4 regions of the Mycobacterium sp. RTGN6 genome follow, and region 1 is predicted to be linked to each of the others. Evidence: predicted binding sites of a transcription regulator. Region 1 holds the regulator's gene; each other region holds the start of a gene.
What was found. The regulator LexA, encoded in region 1, represses DNA repair genes until DNA is damaged. The targets are predictions, from matches to a motif close to CGAACANNTGTTCG.

Region 1 (4,839 bases):
GGGGCACGGCAAGTCCGACAAGCCACGCGCCGACTACTCGGTGGCCGCCTACGCCAACGGCATGCGGGATCTGCTCAGCGTGCTCGACATCGAACACGTCACGGTGGTCGGCCACTCGCTCGGCGGCGGGGTCGCCATGCAATTCGCCTATCAGTTCCCGCAATTGGTGGAACGACTGATCCTCGTCGGCGCGGGCGGGGTGACCAAGGACGTCAACATCGCGCTGCGCATCGCTTCGGTGCCTCTCGGTAGTGAGGCGCTCGCAGTGCTGCGGCTGCCGCTGGTACTTCCCGCGCTCCAGGTGGTCGGGCGCATCGGCGGCGCCCTGTTCGGGTCGACAGGCGTCGGCCGCGACATCCCCGACGTGCTGCGGATTCTCGAGGACCTGCCGGAGCCCACCGCGTCGGCGGCGTTCGCGCGCACCCTACGCGCCGTGGTGGACTGGCGCGGTCAGGTCGTCACGATGCTCGACCGATGTTATCTGACCGAATCCGTACCCGTGCAACTCATTTGGGGCTCTCGCGATTCTGTGATCCCGGTCGCCCACGCTCGAATGGCACACGCCGCGATGCCCGGCTCCGAGCTCGAGGTCTTCGAGGGCTCCGGCCATTTCCCCTTCCACGACGACCCGGACCGCTTCGTCGAACTCGTCGAGAAGTTCATCGACGGGACCGAACCCGCGGTCTACGACCAGGACGTCCTTCGGAATCTGCTGCGCACCGGCATCAGCGAAGGCGGCCTCACCGGCTCGATCGACACCCGCGTCGCCGTGCTGGACGCGATGGGTCACGACGAACGCAGCGCCACCTGACCGAACGGCGGCACGCCTCCGCTACCCGGTAGCGTTTAACGCATGGCCATCGATGTGAGCGTGCTACGGGTCTTCACCGACTCCGCGGGCAATTTCGGGAACCCCCTCGGGGTGATCGACGCAAGCCTCGTCGCACCTGCCGATCGGCAACGCGTCGCCACCGAATTGGGTTACAGCGAATCGATTTTCGTCGACCTGCCGCAACCGGGCACCCGTACCGCCACGGCGCACATCTTCACTCCGACCACCGAGTTGCCGTTCGCCGGACATCCCACCGTCGGGGCGTCGTGGTGGTTGAAGGACCGCGGGACGCCGATCAACACGCTGCAGGTGCCTGCCGGTGTGGTGCAGGTGGAATACGACGCGCGTCCAGACGGCGAGTTCACGGTGGTCAGGGGGCGATCCGACTGGGCGCCGGACTTCTCGATCTACGACATGGATTCGGTGGCGGACGTGTTGGCGGCCGATCCCGACGACTACGGCGACGACGTCGAGCACTACGTCTGGGCCTGGATCGACCGCGAGACGGGGACGATCCGGTCTCGAATGTTCGCTAGCCACCTCGGAATCACGGAGGACGAGGCGACCGGGGCCGGTGCCGTACGCATGACCGACTACCTGAGCCGCGACCTCGAGATCACGCAGGGCCAGGGGTCGCAGCTGAGCACCCGGTGGGATCCGGAGGGATGGGTGAGGGTCGCAGGCCGCGTCGTCGACGACGGGGTGCGCACGCTCGACTGACCGGCGCCTAGCCCGTGGTTGGTACTTCGCGGTGGGCGCGCAGCGCCTCGATCTCGCGTTCGAAGTCGGCGGCCGATGAAAACGACCGATAGACGGATGCGAACCGCAGATAGGCCACCTCGTCGAGGTCGCGCAACGGCCCCAGAATGGCCAGCCCGACTTCGTTGCTGGGCACCTCGGCGGATCCGGCGGCGCGCACCGCGTCCTCCACCTGCTGCGCCAACAGGTTCAGCGCGTCGTCGTCGACGTCGCGGCCCTGGCACGCCCGGCGCACGCCCTTGATGACCTTCTCCCGACTGAACGGCTCGGTGACGCCACTGCGCTTCACGACCGCCAGCACGGCGGTCTCCACGGTGGTGAAGCGGCGGCCACACTCCGGGCAGGAGCGGCGACGCCGGATCGCCTGACCCTCATCGGTTTCGCGCGAGTCGACCACCCGGGAATCGGGATTGCGGCAGAACGGACAGTGCATCACCGCTCCTTCGCCGCGTGCGCCTACGGGGGACGCATACGAGCGTACCGATGCACGGCACCACGTTTCACGGCGCATGTCGACCGATCAGCCGACGGGGGCAATCAAGGTCTGACCGGCGTCCACCGCAGCCGAATCGAGTTCGTTCAACTCACGGATCTGATCGACCATCGCGCCCGTCGGCGCATCCGGCGCAATCCGCTGCGCGAGCTGCTGCAGCGACTCACCCGACTGGACCTGCACCACCGCCAGGCGGCTGGGCACCGATGTGGTGGTGTCCGCCGCGTCGACGGGCGCACCGAGCTGGGCCACCAGCCCAAGCCACACGGTGATCGCAGCGGCGATCAGTGCGAGCACGACCGTGGCTGCGGGGGTGATCGGGCGGCGACGGTGCGATGCACGCGACATCAGCACGCCGGTGCCGCGGTACGGCAATGCAGCCCCGGGCGGGCGGTGCGCCCGGGGCCGGCGGCGTACGTCCCGGGCCGGCCGCACGGGACGGACGACGAGGTCAGTGGGGTTCTCGCGGGTGATGATGGTCATCTTCGGTGGCCTTCCTCGGTAGGATTATTCGCTCCTGTGTTCGAACCATAATCGCTCACGTGTTCGATTGGTAGAACATGTGATCGAACTGTTGCAAACGATAACCGGGGGCACCGACAAGAAAATCCCGGCGACACGCCCTCGAACACATGTTTGATTCTCGGGCCACATGCGACTACATTCGCCGCCATGAGTGACAGCAGTGACGACACCGGTTCACGACGCGATGCGGGGCTGACCGAGCGTCAGCGCACCATCCTCGAGGTCATCCGCACCTCGGTCACCACTAGGGGTTATCCACCGAGCATCCGCGAGATCGGCGACGCGGTCGGGCTCACGTCCACCTCGTCGGTCGCCCATCAGCTGCGCACGTTGGAGCGCAAGGGCTTCATCCGGCGCGACGCCAACCGTCCGCGCGCCGTCGACGTGCGCAGCCCAGACGAGGTGGCCAGTGCCGTAGTGACCACCGACCTCGCCGGGTCGGACGCGCTACCCGAGCCGACGTTCGTCCCCGTGCTCGGACGCATCGCCGCCGGCGGGCCGATCCTGGCCGAGGAGGCCGTCGAAGCCGTCTTCCCGCTGCCCCGTGAACTCGTCGGCGAGGGCTCGCTGTTCCTGCTGAAGGTCGTCGGTGAGTCGATGATCGACGCAGCGATCTGTGACGGCGACTGGGTCGTCATCCGTCAGCAGAACGTCGCCGACAACGGTGACATCGTGGCCGCGATGATCGACGGCGAGGCCACGGTCAAGACCTTCAAGCGCACCGGAGGTCAGGTGTGGCTGATGCCGCACAACCCGATGTTCGATCCGATTCCCGGTAACGACGCCGCCATCCTCGGCAAGGTCGTCACCGTCATCCGCAAGGTGTAGGCCCGCCCGGCTTCAGCCCTTCACGAATCCATTCGTCAACGCGAATTCCTCACTGGCGAACCAGATTTCAGCGCGCACGTGCTCGTAGGGCCCGCTGCCCGGCGTCCAGTACAGACCCGACCTTGTGTCGGCCTTGATGGGATAACCGTCCGGCGCGTGGAACCCGTCCTCCGTCGCCAGCCGCAGCGATGTCTGCGCGGGTGCGGGCTCGTCGATACGGATGGCCGCGTGCCTGCCGCTCGGCGGCCCACTGTCGGGTTCTTCGTCTTCGTCTTCGTCATCGTCGTCGTGGTCGTACTCGAGGGGAAGTTCCGGCTCGGGTTCGATCAGTGTCGGAGCGGTGTCGATCGCGTCCTGATCGTCCGAGAGTCCCGCGGGCACGACGGGCACGGCGGGGTCCGACGGGTCCGAAACGGCGTGGCCGCGGTCGGTCGGCATCGCCCACATGCTCGCCGGCGCGTAGCGGCCGTCGTCCTCGCGAACGGGCAGCGGACCGGACTCGAAGTCGTGGTGAGCCGCCGTGTCGAGCTCGTCGTAGTCGTAGTCGTCGTCGAAGTCGTCATCGTGGTCGCGATCGTCGAAGTCCTCGGCGAACGGGTCCACCGAACCCCCGTGGTCGCGGCGACGTCGGTTCAGCAGCACCCCGATCAGGATCGCGACGAACAGCAGCGCGATGGGGACGATGGCCAGCAGCCACCACTTGTGCCACTGGTACCACTTCTCGCCGCCCGACTCGGAGACGTCGCCGGGGGCGGGCGCCTGTGGTGCCTGCAGTCCGGGCACCTTCAGGCCGGCCAGTTGCGCCGCGAGGTTCGCCGGTTCGGTGCTGAACTCGCCTGAGGTCTTGTCCCACGAGATCGCCCCGCCGTTGAACTTCTGCGTGACGACGTCGCCGTTCTCGGTCTGATCCGCGGTCGGTGCGCCAAGTTCACCCGTTGCACCGCCCAGCTTGGCCCACGCGGCGTTCATCGCACCGCGCACGATGACGGCACCGAAGTCGGGCGTCCAGAAGATGACCGGCTGATCGGCAGCGGCGAAGCTCACGATGGTGCTAGTGGGTGCGAGGCCGCCGTCGGCTTCATTGCTGGTCGGGAAGCCGAGGTCGCCCTGCGGGCCGCCCACGCTCTCGTACTTCGCGAGGACCTGACCGGTGACGACGTTGGCGCCGGTGGCGGGACTGTAGAAGATCTTGCCGCCCGCGTAGTTCTGCCCGAGTCCGTCGGCGCCGATCTGGTACTGGTCCCCCTGCTGCGCACCCAACGGCCCCATCGGGCCACCGGCCGCCCGGCGCGCGGCGTAGATCGCCGACGTGGCGTCACCCGGAACCACCAGGCCCGCAAGCTGACCCGCCAACTCGGGCGGGGTCGTCGTGAAGGCGCCGGTCTTCCGGTTCCACGACACC
Region 2 (4,839 bases), on a different contig from region 1:
GCAGATCGACCAGATTGGCCGGGTCGAGCGGATTGGCCTCGTGGTTGGGGAACGTGCCGTCGAGCTCGAAGAAGAGCGGCAACAACGTGATCGACGGGATGCCGCCCAGCACGGCGGGCGACGTGTGGCCGCCCATCCCGTTGCCCGCGTCCACCGCCACGCGCAGCGGCCGGATCTCGGAGATGTCGACCAACGACCGCAAGAACTCGCCGTAGTCGGCGAGCACGTCGCGGTCGGTGATCGACCCCGGCGTCCCGTCGAAGGCGGGCACGCCCGCGATGACCTCGTCGCTGATGGTCACCAGCCCGGTGTCCTTGCCAACGGGCTTGGCACCCGCGCGACACAGCTTGATGCCGTTGTATGCGGCCGGGTTGTGGCTCGCGGTGAACATGGCGCCCGGGCAGTCGAGCAGGCCCGAGGCGAAGTACAGCTGGTCCGTGGACGCGAGCCCGATCCTGGTCACGTCGAGGCCCTGCGCGGTCACACCGTCGGCGAACGCCGCGGCCAACGACGGCGAGCTGGCACGCATGTCGTAGCCGATCACGGCACGCGCGGCGCCCTCGGCGCGCGACAACCGCGCGAAGGCACCGCCGACGTCGAAGACGAACTGCTCGTCGATCTCCTCGCCGACCAAACCCCGGACGTCATACGCCTTGATGACGCGGTTGACAGCCGCAGCGGGCCGAGACATAAATTCTTCTCCTGGGGGTCACCTCGATGGGCGGACTCTTGGCGCCAGCCTATCGGCTCGCGAATCGCCACGCCGACGGTCACACCGGCTTGGCGTGAATCGGTGTCGGCGGCTAGTCGATTGGGTCGGGCAAAACGCGCAGATGCCCACGCCGCCGCCCGTTGTGCTCGGAACGCGTGGCAGGCGGGGCCGTCAACACGCCGCCCGCGGGGTCCGAGAACCCTGCGATCACGCCGCCCATCGGGACGACGCCGTCGCGTCCTTCGCGCACCGCATCGGCGAGCGCCACGAGGTCGTCGTCGTCACTGTGCGACGGCAGCGGTCCGGCATGACGGACGAGCTCCCACCCGCGGGGCGCAGTGATGCGGCCGGCGTGAAGCACGCACAAGTCCCACGAGTGGGGATCCGACACGGTGGCCAGCGGGCCGACGACGGCCGTCGAGTCGGTATAGACGAAGGTCAGCGTCGCCACGGCATAATGCGGGCACCCGGGCCGGCAGCAGCGACGGGGAACGTTCACGGACCCGAGGCTATCGCGCCGATACCCCTCGAGCGGCCGGACACGCGCAGCCATGGGGGCGCCGATCTCCAACCGTTACGATCGCTCGCCTCGGCGGGCCGATACGATCACCCGCATGTCCGATCCGCGCTCTCGCCGCGGCCGGGAGATGCGAGGCCCGCTGCTCCCCCCAACCGTGCCGGGCTGGCGAAGCAGGGCCGAGCAGTTCGACATGGCGGTGCTCGAGGCCTACGAACCGATCGAACGCCGGTGGGCCGAACGCGTCTCCACCCTCGACGTGGCCGTCGACGAGATTCCCCGGATCGCTCCGAAGGACCCCGACAACGTGCAATGGCCCCCGGAGGTGATCGCCGACGGGCCGATCGCTTTGGCACGGCTGATACCTGCAGGTGTGGACGTGCGGGGAAATGCCACTCGAGCGCGAATAGTCTTGTTCCGCAAGCCAATCGAGCGGCGAGCCAAGGACACCACCGATTTGGGCGACCTGCTGCACGAGATTCTGGTGGCCCAGGTGGCCACCTACTTGGGCGTGGAGCCCTCAGTCATCGACCCGACGATCGACGACGAATGACCTTCTTGGTCAGATGATGCCGCGCTTGAGCCGGCGACGCTCCCGTTCGGAGAGTCCACCCCAGATCCCGAACCGCTCGTCGTTGGCCAGGGCGTACTCGAGGCACTTGTCGCGCACCTCGCACCCCAAGCAGATTCGCTTGGCCTCGCGAGTGGAGCCGCCCTTCTCAGGGAAGAACGCCTCGGGATCGGTTTGTGCGCACAACCCCCTTTCCTGCCACTGATCGTCCTCGTCCGTAGCCGGGGCTGCGTCGAGGGGATCCGGCACCAGACTCAGCTGGGGCCGGGCGGCCGGAGCGAACTGCGCCGGTCCGGTATTGGTGTGCGGGGTACTGCCTACGGAGCCGAGCATCCGACTATCGAATCGGACGACACTGTCGAAATCGACACGCTCATAAGACATCTTCCGCCTCCTCACCTGTTTTCGTTGTTCCCTATGTCGAGCCACACCAGCCACAGTGCGCTACTACCATTCGAACAAGTGATCGAATCTCGGTCTGCGACACCGGAACCGGCAGGCCAACCGGGAAATGACACTGATGTGATTAGACACGGGTTAGCTGCAGCGGTCAAGCGCTAGAAGGGATTTTCATATCATCTCGTGACCAAATCACGGCGCGTCGGTTACCTGGCGTGTCGCTCACAGACCCCCCACGGTGGGCTCATACGCAGGCGAAGGGCCTAGTCTCGGTGGATGTGAAGGTCACCGTTCTGGTCGGCGGCGTCGGCGGCGCCCGGTTTCTCCTCGGCGTCCAGCAGTACCTCGGCCTCGGTCAGTTTGCCGAAACGGCCTCCGGCAGCCCTGGCGACCACGAACTGACGGCCGTCGTCAACGTCGGCGACGACGCCTGGATGCACGGCGTGCGCATCTGTCCCGATCTCGACACCTGTATGTACACGTTAGGTGGAGGTATAGACCCCGAACGGGGCTGGGGTCACAAGGACGAAACCTGGCACGCGAAGGAGGAACTCGCCGCCTACGGCGTGCAACCGGACTGGTTCGGGCTCGGAGACCGCGACCTGGCCACCCATCTGGTTCGCAGCCAGATGCTGCGGGCGGGTTATCCGCTGTCGCAGGTGACCGAGGCACTGTGCGCCCGCTGGGCACCTGGCGCGCGCCTGCTGCCCGCGAGTGACGACCGGTGTGAAACACACGTCGTCGTCACCGATCCAGACCGAGAGGGACTTGAAGACGAGCGCAGGGCAATCCACTTTCAGGAGTGGTGGGTGCGCTACCGCGCCCAAATTCCCACCCACAGCTTCGCTTTCGTCGGATCGGAGCAGGCAACCGCGGGCCCCGGCGTGGCGGCGGCCATCGCCGAGGCCGACGTGGTGTTCCTCGCTCCGTCCAACCCGGTGGTCAGCGTCGGCGCGATACTGGCCGTGCCCGGCATCCGCGGCGCGCTGCGCTCGACGGCGGCACCCGTCATCGGATACTCACCCATCGTCGCCGGAAAGGCGTTGCGCGGGATGGCCGATGAGTGCCTCGAGGTGATCGGGGTGGAGACCTCCTCGGCCGCCGTCGGCGCCCACTTCGGCGCGCGCGCGGGCATCGGCATCCTCGACGGCTGGCTCATCGACGAGACGGACGACGCGACGATCGACGACGTCGAGGTACGCGCGATCCCGCTGCTGATGACCGACCCCAAGGCCACCGCCGAAATGGTGCGGGCCGGTGTCGAACTCGCGGGGCTACCGGAGTTGACGCGATGACCACCGAACACGGCGCGGCGGCCGCCATCGAAATCCTGCCGGTGCCAGGCCTTCCCGAGTTCCGCCCCGGCGACGACGTCGCTGCGGCGATCGCCGGCGCCGCTCCGTGGTTGAAGAACGACGACGTCGTGGTGGTCACCAGCAAGGTGTTCTCGAAGTCCGAAGGCCGCATCGTCTCAGCGCCAACGGATCCCGAGCAGCGAGACACCCTGCGGCGCAAGCTGATCGACGACGAAGCGGTGCGCGTGCTGGCACGCAAGGGACGAACGTTGATCACCGAGAACGCGCTCGGGCTGGTGCAGGCGGCGGCCGGAGTGGACGGCTCGAACATCGACGCAGGCGAACTCGCCCTGCTCCCAATCGATCCCGACGGCAGCGCAGCCGCACTGCGCGACCGGCTGCGCGAACTGCTCGACGTCACGGTCGGGGTGGTGATCACCGACACGATGGGCCGGGCCTGGCGCAACGGCCAGACCGACGCCGCAATCGGCGCCGCCGGGCTCGCGGTACTGCACTCCTATGAGGGCGCCGAGGATCCGCACGGCAACGAACTACTCGTGACCGAGGTCGCCGTCGCCGACGAGATCGCCGCGGCCGCAGACCTGGTGAAGGGCAAGTTGACCGGCATCCCGGTCGCCGTGGTGCGCGGACTTCGGCCGCGCGACGACGGAACGACAGGCCGCAACCTCGTCCGCGCGGGCGAGGAGGACCTCTTCTGGCTGGGCACCGAGGAGGCCATCGCACTGGGCAGAAGCCAGGCGCAGTTGCTGCGGCGGTCGGTCCGCCAATTCTCCTCCGAGCCGGTCGATCCCGCCGTGGTCGAGGCGGCCGTCGGCGAGGCGCTGACGGCGCCCGCCCCACACCACACCAGGCCGGTGCGGTTCGTCTGGATACGCGACGGCGCCGTCCGGCGGGCGTTGTTGGACCGGATGAGGGACCAATGGCGTGCCGACCTGACGAGCGACGGACGAGCGGCCGATTCCGTCGAACGGCGGGTCGGGCGCGGCCAGCTCCTCTACGACGCCCCCGAATTCGTCATCCCGTTCATGGTGCCCGACGGCGCGCACCCCTATCCGGACGCACTGCGCACCGAGGCCGAACACACCATGTTCACCGTCGCGGTCGGCGCCGCGGTGCAGGGGCTGCTGGTGGCGCTGGCGGTGCGCGGGGTGGGCAGCTGCTGGATCGGTTCGACGATCTTCGCCGCCGAGCTGGTGCGCGACGAATTGGACCTTCCCGCGGACTGGGAACCGCTGGGCGCCATCGCGATCGGTCACCCCGTCGAGCCCTCTGCACCCAAGGATCCGGTTCCCACGGACGGGCTGCTGGTGGTGAAGTGAGCCTG
Region 3 (4,839 bases), on a different contig from region 1:
CGCAAGCTACTTCACCGATGACGGCGTCTACCACAACATTCCGATGCCGCCCGCGGAGGGACGCGAGGCCATAAGGGAGGTTCTGGACGTGATGCTGAACGGATTCGACGGCATCGACTTCCAGGTGCACCGTCAACTCAGCCACGGCAACGTCGTGATGAATGAGCGGACCGACAGGATGCGGCGCACGGGCGGTGGCGAGATCGCCCTGCCCGTAATGGGCGTGTTCGAAGTGCGCGACGGCAAGATCGCAGTGTGGCGCGACTATTTCGACCTGGCGACGGTCACCGCCGCCCTCAGCTGAGCCGACTACCCAACAGGACGGGCTCGGCTAATCCCACGGCCATTCCGGTGGTGCGGGGCCGCCGGGTTCACCAATAGCGTTGTCCCGCGGGCATTTCGGGTCGTCGGGGGGTCGGAGGAGTCGTTCGGGGCGGTGGTAGTAGTTGACTCGGGCTTGGCCGGTGTCGAGTTGTGGTGGGGGTGTCCATTCGACTTCGCCGCGGGAGTTGATCGTGGTGCTCCAGCCCCCGGGCCCGACCATGCGATTGTCAGGTCCGCAGGCCAGGGCGAGTTCGTCGACGTTGGTGTTGCCGCCCTCGGACCAGTCGCGTAGCGCGTGGTGGACCTGGCTGCCGTAGGCGCCGACGGCGCAGCACGGTTTGGTGCAGCCCCCGTCGCGGCCGATGAGCATGATCCGCTGCGCTGGGGAGGCGACGCGTTTGGCACGGAACAGATTCAGGGCCTGTTCGGTGGCGCCGTCGAATACCGCCAGCCAATGATGGGCGTGGGAGGCCAGTCGGATCACGTCACCGATGGGCAACATGGTGCCGCCGCCGGTGACACCGACACCGGCGCGAGATTCCAGGTCTTGCAGGGTGGTTCGGATGATGATCGAGGTCGGTAGCCCGTTGTGTTGGCCGAGTTCGCCGCTCTCGAGCGCGTTGCGTCCGACGGCGACCAGGGCGTCGTGTTGGCGCTGCTCGCGGGTGCGGTGGTCGGTGTCGATCTGCTGCTGCGACGGGGTCCCGCTGACACAGGGTTGGGGGTCCTCGGGGTTGCACATGCCCGGTGCCGCTGATTTGGCGAAGATGGCCTCGTAGGTCGCCCACGCTTCGGGAGTGAGGTTTCCCGTCACCTGGCGCAGGCCGTCGCGGCCCTGGGGGCCGACCTTGAACCCGCGTTTGCGGGCGCGTTCGGTGTCGTCGGGTTCGGGTCCGTCCTGATCGAGCAGGAACAGCACCCGGTCGGCGGCCTTCTTCAGCTCGGCAGGACCGACGCCGACGGCGAGGCGGACCAGATCGGTCTCGATCTGCTCACGGGTGGGTGCGTCGACGAACGCCGGGATCCGGCCCATGGCGTCGCGGATCTTGTCCACGTGTTCGGCGTTGATCAGCCCCGCTCCCTGCGCTGCCGCAGTCGCCTCCAATACGGGTGCCAGCGGTTGTCCGGTCAGCGCCTGGCGCGGGCCCAACACCGCCGCTTCGGCGAGCCGGCGGCCGGCTTCGGCGGTGGAGAGGCGCCACCGGATCCGCAGTACCTCGTTCCAGGACTTGGCGCCCATCGCCTTGGCAGTGGTCTCGGTCTGCAGTCGGGCCAGCCCACGGTGCCATTGGGTCGGCAACTCGCACGACAGCGTCTCGATCTCGTCGAGGAATTCGAGCAGTTCAGCGTCGGTCTGGCGCTCGAGGTCGCAGTCGGCCAGTGCGGCACGCAACGCTGCCACCGCTTCCCGGACTGCTGTCCCCGACATGATTCGAACATACGTTCGCACACCGACAAGAATTCGCCGAATGTGACTACTGAAACTGAAGTGACAGAAGAGTTTTCGCCGATCATCGACACTGCGGTGAGATCGTCGCGCTGGCCGAAAGTGCGATCTCCCCGCAGTATCGGCGGAGCCGTGGATCCTCGGCCGCCAGACCGAGCGGTTGCGTCGCAGCACCGCGGGCCGCTTGGCAGGACCAAGTAGTCGCGACCCGAGCTTGTCGAGAAAGCAAGTAGTTCCCTACGGGTCGGATTGGGTGCGGAATCAATCAGTGTCGTAGCGCCAGATCAATCGAGCTCGAGGAGATCCCGTGCCCAGTGAGGCTCGCAGTTCAACGGTTACCCGCAGGGTCCGGGCGGCAGCGGCCCTGGATCACTAGATCCGAGCGACGGTGATGAATCCCGACGAGTACGAGGCGGCGCTACGCCGCCTGCCCGAAGCGCACTCGCTGGCGCTACGCCTGCACGACGCCGGAGTGACTTGCGACGTGATCTCCAGCTATTTGCACATAGAACCCGAAGGCTTCGCCACCCTGCTCGACCTGGCTCGAAGAAAACTGGACACGGCGCTCAGCAAACCGCCGCACCCAAAACCCTCGTCGCCCCGCCCTTAAAGGAGTGCCGCGACGCGAAAGACACCCTTGGCGCGTGCAGAGCCGGTCGGACAGCCCGAAGCGTCTGCACCACACCGGTGCGTTGAGCGCGGCGAGTTGATTGCCCGTCGAAACCAAGTAGTCGCGCGCGTTGACGGGCCGAAATCCAAGTAGTGCCCTACGGGGCAGTTCCCGCACAGTTGCGGCGACCATTCCGGGTGTCGATAGCGATGTTTGCCACATTGGAGGTCATTCATGAGCCCGCACCGGATCCGAAACCGTGCCAAGGCCGAGCAAGCGCGGGCCACCGCGCGCCGACGCCGCGAATCGAACGGACATCCCCGCGTCACGACATGGCTCGGGGTGGGCGCATTCACGCTCGGGGTGGGTGCGGCATTGACCTGCGGAGCGGGCGTCGCACACGCCGACGAATCGAGCGCGGGCGCCAGCAGCAGTGACACCACTTCGGAGTCGGCGAGCTCGAACACCGGGTCGACCGGCACCGCGCACAACGCGACCGACACCACCCAGCCGCCGACATCGGTGACGGCGACTACCAATACCGACACCGACTCGACCGGTTCGGCGCCGAAGGCCGGCGGCGCTACCGCCGCGGCCACGAACACGACTACCACGACCGGTGCAACGTCGGTGTCGGTTAGCACGAACACCGGGTCGATCGACAACTCTCCCTCCGACACCAACGACACCGATTCGGCTCCGGCGACGCCGACCCACAACGACTCGTCAACGCCCTCGGTCCCGGCGACGGTGACCGCATCGAGCACGCCAAGTACCGCGGCGTCGGCGCTGATCGTCACGCCGAGCACGCCGCCGAACACCACCACGACGGAGTCCGGACTGGTAGTCCCGACGGAGTCCGGACTGGTGGTCCCGACGACTCCCGCACCGGTGGTGGTCGAGTTGCCGTTCGCCGCGTTCATGTCGTTCACGCAGCGCGAGCTGGATTCGACGACCGCCAATCGCGTTGCGGCCGCGACGGTGGCACAAGCCACTCCTACCGCCGCCGGGTTGCCGTTTGATCCCGTGCCGTTGTTCGGCGCGGTCATCTATCAGCCGATCCACACCGTGGGGCAGCTGTTCATCGCCAGCCCGTTCGGGGTGGCCTTCGACGTCTTCGTCAACCCCTTCTCCCAGGCGCTGATCGGTCAGAAGTTGATCGGCAACGGCGCCGCCGGCGTGTCGGGCGGAACCCTGATCCAGGCCAGTGGCGGTGCCGGCGGGCTGTTGTTCGGCGACGGCGGGGCGGGCGCGACCGACGCCACCGGGGTGGGCGGCGCTGGTGGAGCCGGCGGCTGGTTCTTCGGCAACGGCGGCGCGGGTGGGCTCGGCGTCAACGGCGGCGCCGGCGGGGCCGGTGGCGCCGGGGCGGTGCTGATGGGCTACGGCGGCGCAGGCGGCGACGGCGGAGCGGGTACCGCGGTTGCTCCAGGTGGGGCGGGCGGAGCCGGCGGAGCGACGGGTTTGCTGTTCGGTATCGGGGGTGCGGGTGGGGCCGGTGGAGCCGGTAGTGCTGGCGCCCAAGGACTTTCGGGTGCCGTCGACGGCGGGAACGGCCAGGCTGGCGGGGCGGGCGGAGCCGGCGGGGCCGGTGGGGCCGGCGCGCTGTTCCTCGGCAGCGGCGGGGCCGGCGGAATCGGCGGGATCGGCGGAGTCGGTGGGGCCGGCGCCAACGGCACCAGCGGGGTGGCCACCGGCGTGGCCGGCGGAACTGGAGGGAACGGCGGGGCCGCCGGTAACGGCGGGGGCGGCGGACAAGGCGGACAGGGCGGCTGGTTCGGCCTGCAGGGTATGGGCGGGGTCGGTGGCGCCGGCGGCAACGGCGGGGCGCCCGGTGACGGCGGCAACGGGGCGCAGTCGGCGATTTCTGGCGTTGCCGGCGCCGACGGCGGCGACGGCGGAAACCCCGGCGCGGGAGGGATCGGCGGGATCGGCGGGGCCGGCCTCATCGCGGGGGCCGACGGCGCGGCTGGGAGTACACCCACCAGCGGCGGCAACGGCGGCAACGGCGGTCACGGCGGTCACGGCTTCGTCTTCAGCGGCCAGGCCGGCGGGGCCGGCGGTAAGGGCGGCGACGGCGGGGCGGTCGGCAACGGCGGATCCGGCGGCAACGGTGGGTTCGGCGCCCACGGCGTCTACCCGTCGTCAGAGCCTGGGCAGGACGGCGGCTCCGGTGGCGCCGGCGGTGACGGCGGCGCCGGCGGCAAGGGCGGAACCCAAGCCGGTGACGGCGGAGTCGGCGGCAAGGGCGGCAACGGCGGCTACGGCCAGAACGGCACCGCGGGCACCAACGGCGCTGACGCCACCTTTGGCGGCGGTACCGGCGAGGACGGGACCGACGGCGGGGCCGGCGGTGACGGCGGCGGCGGCGGCGAGGGCGGAGCCGGCGGCGCCGCACCGGCAGGTCAGGCCGGCGCACAAGGTGACGGCGGGGCCGGCGGAGCTGGCGGCAAGGGCG
Region 4 (4,839 bases), on a different contig from region 1:
TCGCTTTCGGGGCGGACTTCGGTGACGATGGGGTCATGTCCGACACCAAACCCGCCTACGCGGTGGCCTACCTTCGTGACGTCGACTTCGGCGACGAGATCATTCGCTACATGCGCGAGATCGACGACACGTTCACGCCTTTCGGCGGCGAGTTCGTCGTGCATGGCGGTGAGCTCGAGGCCAAGGAAGGTCAGTGGGACGGGGCCCTGGTGATCATCCGCTTCCCGGACCGGGAGTCGGCGGTGGCCTGGTACGAGTCTGCCGACTATCAACGCATTCTGCCTCTGCGCCTGAACAACTCGCATTCGATCGCGGCGCTCGTCGAGGGCGTCGCCCCGCGACACACCGGCGCCAAGCGGGTCGACGACCTGCTCGGATGCTAGGTCTTACGTGCTCAGCCCAGCGGGACACCGGTGGTCGACACGATGTGGTCTGGGACTGCGCCGTCGAAGTCGCCCGTCGTGCGGGTACCGGTCGGGTCGAGGAGGAATAGCGTGGTCTCGGATCGAGCTCTAGGGCGGTGCCGGACGCCACGAGGAACCACGAAGACACTTCCGGCAGGCAGGACGACGGTCTGATTGCCGCCGTCGCCGTCGAGATCGATGGACAGCTCGCCGCTGATCACCATGAACAACTCATCGGTGTCGTCGTGCGCGTGCCACACGTACTCGCCGAGCACTTTGGCGACCCGCACGTCATAGTCGTTGAAATTGGCGATGATTCGCGGCTGCCAGTGCTCGGTGAAGGTGGCCAGCGCCGTGCTGAGGTCTATCGGCTCGCTCTGCATGACTCCACTTTGGGGTGTTGCCCGCGTGGTGACGAGTGATAAAAATGACATGTGTCGAAAGATTTCTATCACCGCGTGGTGGCGATCGTCTCCGACGGTTCCAACCCGTTCGAGATGTCCGTGGCCACGGAGTTCTTCGGCTTCTCGCGTCCGGAGTTCGGAGCTTGGTACGAGTTGACGATGTGCGCGCCCGGTGGTGGCGCACGAATGCGAGAAGGGCTCTTCGAGATCGCGGGCGTCGCCGACATCGATGCCGTCGAATCGGCCGACACCGTCATCGTGCCCAACCGACCAGATACCGAGCACTCGCCGCATCCTGCTGTCCTGGAGGCCATCCGACGCGCCGATGCGCGAGGTGCTCGGCTGGTCAGCTTTTGTACCGGAGCGTTCGTACTCGCCGCCGCCGGGGTGCTCGACGGCCGCGACGCCTGTACCCACTGGATGTGGGCCGATGCGTTCCGATCCGCCTTCCCGGCTGTGCGTCTACATCCCGACGTGCTCTACGTGGCCGACGGACGCATCTTCACCGCGGCGGGGAGCGCCGCCGCGGTCGACCTCTGCCTGCACCTCGTCGGCATCGACCACGGCCGTGAGGTGGCCAATCAGGTGAGTCGTCGACTGGTGTACTCGGGCAACCGCGACGGCGGTCAACAGCAGTACATCAGCCGGCCCCTGCCCAAGCATCGTGATGAGTCGCTTGCGCCGGTACTCGAGTGGGCGCGGGGCCGGCTCGACGCGGAGCTGGATCTGCCCATGCTTGCGGCCAAGGGCGCCGTCAGCGTCCCGACCCTGCATCGCCGGTTTCGCGCTGAATTGGGATGCACACCGCTGCAATGGATTACCGCTCAGCGGGTCGACTTGGCGTGTCGGCTCGTTGAATCGACCACCTTGAGCATGGACGCCGTCGCGCAGCGAAGTGGGCTGGGTACCGCGGCCAATTTGCGCGCCCAGATGCGTCGACACATGGGCGTAACGCCCACGGCGTATCGACAGCGCTTCGGGCCGCGGCGTGCGGCAGCCGGCTAGCCTCCCGTCACCGTGCGGTCCAGCGTCGCCAACGATGCCTCGATGAAGTCCGCGCCGAAGACGGGGGCTCCGATGGTGTCGCGGAACTCCTGCGTCGTGTCAGTCCAGTCGTAAGTCAGTGTGACGTCGGTGTGCTCACCGTTGGGGGTGAGGTCGTACCGCCACCACCAGCCGCCGGGACCGTGCTCGCCCGCCTCGTCCAGCAGGCCAGGCAGCCATGCGATGGTCCGGTCCGGCTCGAACTCGGTGACCAGGTTGTGCATGACGTAGTGGCCGCCGGCCTGCTCCAGGAACATGTTCACCGCGAACATCTGCCCCGGTGCGGTGATCGGGGCGGGGTCCACGGCGTCGCGGACCCAGTCGCCGGGCTCGGTGTCCTGATGACGGGTCGGATCGGCGAGCACGGCGAAGATGTCCGTCGGCGTTGCGGCGATGGTGCGGGTGACGACGTAGCGCTCTTGGGTTGGGGCGCTCATCGGGCGTTCCCGTTCGGTCCGTATGCCTTTGCGATGTCGGGGGAGTCGAGCCAGTTCGAGTAGGTCGGCGACTTCGGCCAGCCCTCGGGGGAGTCCTGCCATTCCTCCTGGCGGCCCCACGGCAACAGGTCGATCAGCGCGAACGAGTGGCTGAGTTGTTCGGTGCCGCGGCCGTCGGTGTGCCAGGTGCGGTACACGGTTTCGCCGTCGCGCAGGAACACGTTGACCGCGAAGCCAGTCCCTGGGGCGGCGCCGACGTCGGCCCCGAAGGAGCTCTCCGACGACGAGTACCAGTCCATCTTGTTGCCGACCTTGGCCTTGTAGGCCAGGGCCTCCTCGATCGGGCCGTTGGTGACGATGACGAAGCGGGCGTCGTAGTTCTCCAGGAACTCCAGCCGGGTGTACTGCGACGTGAAGCCGGTGCAGCCGCCGCACTGCCACTCGGCGCCGTCGGTCCACATGTGGTTGTAGACGATGAGCTGGTGGCGGCCGTCGAACACCTCGGCCAAGCAGACCGGGCCGTTCTCCCCGATGAGGACGTACTTGGGTAGCTCCACCATGGGCAGCCGGCGGCGCTGGGCGGCGATGGCGTCCAGTTCGCGGGTGGCGGCCTTTTCGCGACGACGCAGGTCGTCGACGGCGGCGCGCCAGGTGTCCTGGTCGACCACCGGGGGTAGTGCGGTGGCGGTCTGCTGGTCGGTCATGAGTTCCTCCTGGATATGGCCTGTGCTGAAGTGTTGACCGGATCGGGGTGCGGAAATCATCGGACCTCAATATTCGAACATTTGTTCGATACACTGTGGCGATGGGTTGGCACAACGGACCGCCGAGTTGGGGCGAGATGGAGCGCGTGCTCACGGGCAAGCCGCGACGTGCCGGCTCGCGCTTACCCGAGCCGAATGCCGACGGCGGGGACAGCCCGGCTTGGTCGCGCAAGCGCGGCGCCTACGAACCGGTCGGGGAGCGCCGAGGCACTTCGTCGGTGCCGTACGCCGAACTGCACGCCCACTCGGCGTACAGCTTCCTCGATGGGGCGAGTACGCCCGAGGAGCTGGTCGAGGAGGCGGCCCGGCTCGACCTGCGCGCCATCGCGCTGACCGATCACGACGGGTTGTACGGCGTGGTGCGGTTCGCCGAGGCGGCCAAGGAATTGGACGTGGCGACGGTGTTCGGCGCGGAGCTCTCGCTGGGCAACACCCCCCGCACCGAGGTTCCCGATCCGCCAGGCCCGCACCTGCTGGTACTGGCCCGTGGGCCGGAAGGGTACCGCCGGTTGTCCCGCCAGATCTCGGCGGCGCACCTGGCCGGCGGGGAGAAGGGCAAGCCACGCTACGACTACGACGCGTTGACCGAGGCTGCGGGCGGGCATTGGCACGTCCTCACGGGATGCCGCAAGGGGCATGTCCGCCAGGCGCTTTCGGCTGGAGGGCCCGATGCAGCGGCCGCGGCGTTGGCGGACCTGGTGGACCGCTTCGGTTCCGACCGGGTCAGCATCGAACTGACCCATCATGGTCATCCGCGCGACGACGAGGCCAACGCCGCGCTGGCCGCGCTGGCGCCACGATTCGGGTGCGACGTCGTCGCCACCACTGCCGCACACTTCGCCGAGCCGTCTCGCGGCCGGTTGGCGATGGCGATGGGCGCCATCCGGGCCCGCAACTCGATGGACGAGGCGGCCGGTTGGCTTGCCCCGCTGGGTGGTTCGCACCTGCGGTCGGGCGAGGAGCTGGCGCGACTGTTCTCCCACTGCCCGGAGGTGGTGACGGCGGCGGCCGAGCTCGGTGAGCAGTGCGCGTTCGGGCTGGCGCTCATCGCCCCGCAACTGCCGCCGTTCGACGTACCCGAGGGGCACACCGAGGACAGCTGGTTGCGCCACCTGGTGATGACCGGTGCCCGCAACCGGTACGGACCGCCGGAGCGAGCCTCGCGGGCCTACACCCAGCTCGAGCACGAACTGAAGGTCATCAGCCAGCTGAACTTTCCGGGTTACTTCCTGGTGGTCCACGACATCACCCGGTTCTGCCGGGACAACGACATCCTGGCCCAGGGCCGGGGGTCGGCGGCCAACTCTGCGGTCTGCTACGCGTTGGGCGTCACCAACGTCGACCCGATCGCCAACGAGCTGCTGTTCGAGCGGTTCCTGTCGCCGGCCCGAGATGGGCCGCCCGACATCGACATCGACATCGAATCGGACCTGCGGGAACAGGCCATCCAGTACGTCTACGAACGCTACGGCCGTGACTACGCCGCCCAGGTTGCCAACGTCATCACCTACCGCGGCCGCAGCGCCGTGCGCGACATGGCGCGCGCACTCGGGTTCTCCCAGGGGCAGCAGGATGCCTGGAGCAAGCAGATCAGCCGGTGGAACGGGCTGGCCGACTCACCCGACGTCGAGGACGTCCCGGAGTCGGTGATCGAGTTGGCGCTGCAGATCAAGAACCTGCCGCGGCACATGGGCATTCACTCCGGTGGCATGGTGATCTGCGACCGGCCCATCGCCGACGTGTGTCCGGTGGAGTGGGCGCGCATGGAGAACCGCAGCGTGCTGCA

Region 2: a site for LexA is predicted at 2,256-2,269, ahead of cofD (2-phospho-L-lactate transferase). Genes of this name have one in related genera too.
Region 3: a site for LexA is predicted at 1,758-1,771, ahead of SLQ33_RS13720 (HNH endonuclease signature motif containing protein). Genes of this name have one in related genera too.
Region 4: a site for LexA is predicted at 3,068-3,081, ahead of SLQ33_RS24660 (error-prone DNA polymerase). Genes of this name have one in related genera too.

What each region holds. Positions count from the first base shown of each region.
Region 1 covers NZ_JAPZKZ010000007.1:48,372-53,210, forward strand. Annotated here, with positions in the region: gene SLQ33_RS18035 (alpha/beta hydrolase) at 1-811, shown strand, start outside; gene SLQ33_RS18040 (PhzF family phenazine biosynthesis protein) at 854-1,552, shown strand; gene nrdR (transcriptional regulator NrdR) at 1,560-2,024, opposite strand; gene SLQ33_RS18050 (LysM peptidoglycan-binding domain-containing protein) at 2,112-2,567, opposite strand; gene lexA (transcriptional repressor LexA) at 2,757-3,437, shown strand; gene SLQ33_RS18060 (hypothetical protein) at 3,450-4,839, opposite strand, start outside.
Region 2 covers NZ_JAPZKZ010000010.1:29,576-34,414, forward strand. Annotated here, with positions in the region: gene SLQ33_RS23430 (phosphomannomutase/phosphoglucomutase) at 1-691, opposite strand, end outside; gene SLQ33_RS23435 (DUF3499 domain-containing protein) at 804-1,211, opposite strand; gene SLQ33_RS23440 (metallopeptidase family protein) at 1,360-1,782, shown strand; gene SLQ33_RS23445 (WhiB family transcriptional regulator) at 1,792-2,133, opposite strand; gene cofD (2-phospho-L-lactate transferase) at 2,478-3,494, shown strand; gene SLQ33_RS23455 (coenzyme F420-0:L-glutamate ligase) at 3,491-4,834, shown strand; gene SLQ33_RS23460 (NUDIX hydrolase) at 4,831-4,839, shown strand, end outside.
Region 3 covers NZ_JAPZKZ010000005.1:34,386-39,224, forward strand. Annotated here, with positions in the region: gene SLQ33_RS13715 (limonene-1,2-epoxide hydrolase family protein) at 1-304, shown strand, start outside; gene SLQ33_RS13720 (HNH endonuclease signature motif containing protein) at 332-1,753, opposite strand; gene SLQ33_RS13725 (hypothetical protein) at 2,163-2,381, shown strand; gene SLQ33_RS13730 (hypothetical protein) at 2,378-3,304, opposite strand; gene SLQ33_RS13735 (PE family protein) at 3,249-4,839, shown strand, end outside.
Region 4 covers NZ_JAPZKZ010000010.1:288,870-293,708, reverse strand. Annotated here, with positions in the region: gene SLQ33_RS24685 (DUF1330 domain-containing protein) at 36-383, shown strand; gene SLQ33_RS24680 (cupin domain-containing protein) at 395-787, opposite strand; gene SLQ33_RS24675 (GlxA family transcriptional regulator) at 839-1,813, shown strand; gene SLQ33_RS24670 (ATPase) at 1,810-2,289, opposite strand; gene SLQ33_RS24665 (DUF899 domain-containing protein) at 2,286-2,993, opposite strand; gene SLQ33_RS24660 (error-prone DNA polymerase) at 3,095-4,839, shown strand, end outside.